Neobacillus sp. PS2-9: one gene and its partner. The protein of the gene in region 2 binds, or shares a complex with, the protein of the main gene of each other region. Links are inferred from orthologs where the notes say so. Each region holds a gene or a part of one and is shown on either strand. Other genes may lie near its edges.

Region 1 (3,139 bases), 3.7 Mb from region 2 along the record:
AATTTTTTTTGTAAAATAATGACCTGGCTCAAGCTTTTTAATCCCTTCTGATAAGGTATTGGGTTCAGGAACAAATTGATACGTTAAATAATGCTGAAGAGAATCATAGTCTAAAACATCATTTTCAAGTGCAAGCAAGATACTTTTCTTTTCTGAAGCAAAGAAGGTTTTCTCACCGTCTTCTAAATAAAAGAATGGTTTGATACCGAACGGATCACGGGCACCAAATAATCTTTGCTCTTGTTTATCCCAAATGATAAAAGCAAACATTCCACGCAGCTTTTCCACTGCTTTCTCTTTTAAATGACTGTATAAGGCAATAATAACCTCAGTATCAGAGCTCGTTGCAAACGAAAGGCCTTCTTTTACCAATTCCTCACGAAGCTCGACATAGTTATAAACTTCACCATTAAAAATAATCCAGTAACGTTCGTTTTCATATGTTAATGGCTGATGTCCACTCTCAATATCAATAATACTTAAACGGCGAAATCCAAATTGAATATGTTCGTCATAATAAAAACCATCATCATCCGGTCCACGATGGGTAATGATATCGTTCATATTTTTAAATAGTTGTTTTTGTTCATCACTAAAGTTTTGTGTTTTGTCGTGTACACAACCGATAAAACCACACATTATGTACCTCACCTACTCCAATCTAAATTAAACATTCTCTAAAAAACATCTCTATAATACTACCACTTTTTTATTAAAATAACACTGTGAACTTATAGGTAATTTTCGTACTATCATTTTTCACTTCTTTAGACCTACTTAAACATTTTATTCCAATAACCAATTACGTACCAACCATTTAGACGAAAAAAGAAAAAGAGAGTTACATTTAAAATGCAACTCCCTTCTATTAGGGTATTCGCTTGAGGGCGAATGATTTTTAGTGATTTGCTGCTTGTTCTTTTAATGTGTCTGCTTTGTCTGTACGCTCCCAAGGAAGATCCACATCTGTACGGCCAAAATGTCCGTAAGCTGCTGTCTGCTTGTAGATAGGACGGCGAAGGTTCAACATGTTAATGATACCAGCTGGGCGTAGATCAAAGTTTTGTTCTACTAAATCAACTAATACATCTTCACTTACTTTGCCAGTGCCAAACGTATCAACAGAAATGGAAACCGGTCTTGCTACACCGATTGCGTAAGCAAGTTGAACTTCACACTTCTCAGCAAGTCCTGCAGCAACAATATTCTTTGCTACATAACGTGCTGCATAAGCGGCAGAACGGTCAACCTTTGTAGGATCCTTACCAGAGAATGCGCCACCGCCGTGACGTGCATAGCCACCGTAAGTATCAACAATGATTTTACGGCCTGTTAAACCAGCATCCCCTTGTGGTCCGCCGATAACGAAACGGCCTGTTGGGTTAATGAAGTATTTTGTATTTTCATCGATTAATTCTTGTGGAACAACCGGATTGATCACATACTCTTTCAGATTACGTTGAATCTGTTCTAATGTAACTTCAGGGTGGTGTTGAGTAGAAATAACGATTGTATCAATACGAACTGGTTTATCGTTCTCATCATATTCAACTGTTACTTGTGTCTTTCCATCTGGACGTAGGTAAGGAAGTAGCTCTTCTTTACGAACTTCTGTTAAACGGCGTGCAAGCTTGTGCGCAAGGGAAATTGGAAGCGGCATAAGCTCCTTTGTTTCATTACATGCGAAACCAAACATTAAACCTTGGTCGCCTGCACCAATTGCTTCAATTTGCTCATCTGACATTTGGCCTTCACGAGCTTCAAGCGCTTGGTCAACACCCATCGCGATGTCAGGAGACTGTTCATCGATAGAAGTTAAAACTGCACATGTTTCGGAGTCAAATCCGTATTTTGCACGATTGTAACCAATGCTTTTAATTGTTTCACGAACAATTTTTGGAATGTCCACGTAAGTTGAAGTAGTAATCTCGCCAGCAACCAAAACTAAACCAGTTGTAACTGAAGTTTCAGCAGCAACACGTGCATTAGCATCTTTTGCTAAAATAGCATCTAAAATGGAATCAGAAATTTGGTCACAGATCTTATCGGGATGACCTTCAGTTACTGATTCAGAAGTGAACAAACGACGTTTTGTTGACATCTGAATTCCTCCTATATAGTGAGATAAGTGAGGTTATCTGTGTGGGTATGTAATGACCTTGCCGTTTAACCTCGGATTGATACGGAACTCATTCCCTTAGTAGTATGAAATAAATACAGGGTTTTTATTAATTAAACAATATTCTGCAATAACCCCATAGAAAATTCTAACGATGGAATAAATAGAAGCGATTATATAGCACGAAATCATTTGCAAACAAAAAACCTTTCCATCTCTGAGGAAAGGTTGATAGCAAAAGTTTTGCGCGCCTTTCACTCTTATCGTTCAAGGCTAGGCCTTGCTTCAGGTTTAGCACCTTTGCCCGAAAATAATAATAGAAGAAAACCTACTACTATCTTGCTTTCGTTTGCAGGTTGCTGGGTTTCATTGGGCCTGTCCCTCCACCAGCTCGGGATAAGAGAGTATCCGTTCAAGGGTAAATAATAACCTACACTGTCGAACAATGTCAATGCATTTTTCAAGAAATTTAAATTTAATCCATACAACCTATTTTTCATTAATTAGTATAGATTATTTGAATAAATGTGTTATACTTTTTATTAAATTATTACCATTAAAAACATGGAAAAAGGAAGGTTGCAGTAGATGAATTCTGTTCATATTCCCAATGACTTAAAACAAATGTTATCAGAAAGTAATGTCCACGTGCAATTATCAGTTCCCCAGTTAGTAGAAAAGATCTTATGTCGTAACGAAGGTTCTTTAACTTCGACTGGCGCTGTAAGCGTTTCAACTGGTAAATATACAGGCCGCTCACCTCAAGATAAATTCGTTGTGATGGAAGAGTCCACAAAGGATAAGATTGCTTGGGGTTCGTTGAATCAACCTATATCTGAAGAAATATTTACGAAACTTTATCAAAAAGTCCTAAATTATTTAAAACAACAAGAAGAGATTTTTGTGTTTAAAGGATTTGCAGGGGCAGATAAAAAATCCCGATTGCCTATCCAAGTAGTGAATGAATTTGCCTGGCACAATCTTTTTGTTCATCAACTATTTATACGTCCATCAGAGGAT
Region 2 (3,304 bases):
TCCTGCTTTATCAGGTAAATAACGGTAGCTTGTTGCACGGTATTCAACCCTTCCATATAATGCAGGACAGAGAAAACTCTCCAGATTTTGCTTCAATTTGTTCCAGGTCATGTAGTTCTCCTTAACTTTTATATTATATATATTTATTGAGGCAGTCGTTCTATCCATAATACAATAACCAACACATCGAACATACTAAATACAAGGTTTAAGTGGACTTGAATTTCTGATGTATCGATAATAGTGAGCGAAATAATAAGGACATTCGACTTATGACAACAATATTATTTAAAAAATATATATCGAGCAGATCTCATCAATAATAATCATCCCTACCACAAATAAGAGATGACCCATCAGGTTCACCTCCAATTTGCATATTATTCGATTCACCTGTACTACAGCATTATTCAACGTAAACAAAACGGATTCGATTGACTCACTTATATCAACTGTAGAAATTATCAGGTTGGTTGCCTGGCTCAATCGTAATCACCATATTTTCCTTTAATATTTCGTTGCTACCTTCTGCAATATATGGTCCTTCGTGGTTTCGCAAGCAGACTCCATGCCCGGTACGATGTAAAAATGGATAGACTTGGTCACTCCGATGGTCAAATCACCAAGAAGATCTATCTCCACGTTACAAATGAAATGAAAAAAGAAGCTTCCCAAAAGTTTGCACAACTAATGAGAAGCCCCGATTATAATCCACTATATTAGCAAATATGTTTGCATTTCACTTTACCTTACTTCAAAACCCTTATATTTCAAGGGATTGACGGGCAGATTACATCATGCCGCCCATTCCACCCATACCGCTCATGTCAGGCATTCCACCTTGACCAGCTGGTTCTGGCTTGTCAGCAACAACTGCTTCAGTTGTTAAGAACATAGCTGCTACAGATGCAGCGTTTTGAAGAGCTGAACGTGTTACCTTAGTTGGGTCAACGATACCAGCTTGAATCATGTTTACCCATTCGCCATTAGCAGCGTTGAAGCCAGTGCCAACTTCTTCGCGCTTTAAGCGGTCAACGATAACAGATCCTTCAAGACCAGCGTTGTGAGCGATTGTGCGTACAGGCTCTTCCATCGCACGTAATACGATGTTGATACCAGTTTGAATGTCGCCTTCAGCTTGAATTTCAGCTACTTTGCTGTATACGTTTAGAAGGGCTACACCACCACCGGATACGATACCTTCTTCAACTGCAGCACGAGTTGAGTTCAAAGCGTCTTCGATACGAAGCTTGCGCTCTTTTAATTCTGTTTCAGTTGCAGCACCAACTTTGATGACTGCTACACCGCCAGCTAACTTAGCTAAGCGCTCTTGTAATTTTTCACGATCAAATTCAGAAGTTGTTTCTTCTAATTGAACACGGATTTGGTTTACACGAGCTTCGATTGAAGCTGTTTCACCAGCACCTTCAACGATTGTAGTATTTTCTTTTGTTACAACCACTTTAGAAGCGCGTCCTAAAGATGCGATTGTAGCAGATTTAAGGTCACGGCCAAGCTCTTCAGTGATTACTTCACCGCCAGTTAATGCAGCGATATCTTCAAGCATAGCTTTACGACGGTCACCGAAGCCAGGAGCTTTAACAGCTACTGCATTGAACGTTCCGCGAAGCTTATTCACTACTAATGTAGATAATGCTTCACCTTCGATATCTTCAGCAACAAGTAATAATGGCTTACCTTGTTGTACTACTTGCTCTAGTACTGGAAGGATTTCTTGAATGCTAGAAATCTTCTTGTCAGTGATTAAGATATATGGATTTTCTAAAACAGCTTCCATTTTGTCCGTGTTTGTTACCATGTAAGCTGATACATATCCACGGTCAAATTGCATACCTTCAACAACGTCTAATTCAGTTGTGAAGCCTTTTGATTCTTCGATTGTGATTACGCCGTCGTTACCAACGCGCTCCATTGCTTCAGCAATCAATTGACCTACTTCTTCGTCAGCAGCAGAAATTGCAGCAACTTGTGCGATAGAAGCTTTGTTTTCGATTGGTTTAGAAATCGCTTTTAATTCTTCTACAGCAGTTACAACCGCTTTTTCGATCCCTTTACGGATACCCATTGGGTTTGCACCTGCAGTCACGTTCTTTAAGCCTTCGCGAATCATCGCTTGTGCAAGAACAGTTGCAGTTGTTGTACCGTCACCAGCAACATCGTTAGTTTTGCTAGCTACTTCAGCAACAAGCTTTGCACCCATGTTTTCGAATGCATCTTCTAATTCGATTTCTTTTGCAATCGTTACACCATCATTTGTGATAAGTGGTGAACCGAATTTTTTCTCAAGAACCACGTTGCGTCCTTTAGGTCCAAGAGTAACTTTAACAGCGTTTGCTAGGGCATCAACACCACGTAACATTGCGCGGCGTGCTTCTTCACTAAACATAATCTCTTTAGCCATTTTTCAAAAAACCTCCTCATAAGTTTTCAATTTTATATTTTTGTAAACCTTACTCAACAATAGCAAGGATATCGCTTTCACGTAAAATTAAGTATTCAACACCCTGGTATTTAACTTCTGTACCAGCGTATTTTGAGAAGATAATGCGATTGCCTTCAGTAACATCAAGTGCTACACGCTCTCCGCTTTCAAGTACACGGCCAGTACCAACGGCAACAACTTTTCCTTCCTGAGGCTTTTCTTTCGCTGAATCTGGTAATACGATACCGCTTGCAGTTTTTTCTTCTGATTCAACAAGCTCAATGATAATGCGATCACCTAATGGTCTTAACAAATCAAACAACCTCCTCAAATATATATGTAATTCTGCCATTATTAGCACTCTCGATTAATGAGTGCTAACACAATTATTATAATAATGAATCTGATAATCTTTTGCAAGTATGAAGCACAAAAATTTTTGGTAAAAAAATCATTTTTTACAACCTTATAAAGTATGCGAATAAGAGGACATTCTATACCTGACTTATTAAAATAGTTCAACTAAATTGAAACAAGGCTCATTTTAAGAGTAAAATAGAAAATAGCGTAATAAAGATAAGCATACAGTTTAATTAATTTATATAGATGTGCGAAAAGGAGATTAGCATTTGAAAAAAGAATATTGGTGGATCATCATTGTATATATTGCTATGCAGCTTTCCAGTCTAGTTGGACTGCCATTATTACTATTCGGTTTTAAATATGCAGGAATTAATCAAAGGCTCGCTGTACCTATTTGGCTGATTGCAAGCTTTTCAATAGCCCTCATCATCATTCTTTTCCTCTTACGGAAAGAATTCAACGCAAAAAGATTAGAGGAAAGAAACAGTTCTTTCGGCT

Evidence for each region.
Region 1: the proteins of groL (region 2) and metK are in contact, whole or in part, in a cryo-EM structure (PDB 8P4O), measured with the Escherichia coli proteins. The link is inferred for Neobacillus sp. PS2-9 from one-to-one orthologs.

What each region holds. Positions count from the first base shown.
Region 1 is NZ_CP133269.1:1,288,130-1,291,268, reverse strand. What follows is about bases 1-2,803. They hold metK (methionine adenosyltransferase), read right to left. Parts: upstream 2,102-2,803; coding sequence 899-2,101; downstream 1-898. Other genes in these bases: pckA (phosphoenolpyruvate carboxykinase (ATP)), read left to right, coding at 2,708-2,803; asnB (asparagine synthase (glutamine-hydrolyzing)), read right to left, coding at 1-639. Also shown: more of pckA, read left to right, coding at 2,804-3,139. UniProt on the Escherichia coli protein: Catalyzes the formation of S-adenosylmethionine (AdoMet) from methionine and ATP.
Region 2 is NZ_CP133269.1:4,955,413-4,958,716, forward strand. Bases 107-3,074 are described here. They hold groL (chaperonin GroEL), read right to left. Parts: upstream 2,423-3,074; coding sequence 791-2,422; downstream 107-790. Other genes in these bases: RCG25_RS24685 (SF0329 family protein), read right to left, coding at 107-111; RCG25_RS24690 (M24 family metallopeptidase), read right to left, coding at 449-559; groES (co-chaperone GroES), read right to left, coding at 2,472-2,756; RCG25_RS24705 (CPBP family intramembrane glutamic endopeptidase), read left to right, coding at 3,073-3,074. Also shown: more of RCG25_RS24685, read right to left, coding at 1-106; more of RCG25_RS24705, read left to right, coding at 3,075-3,304.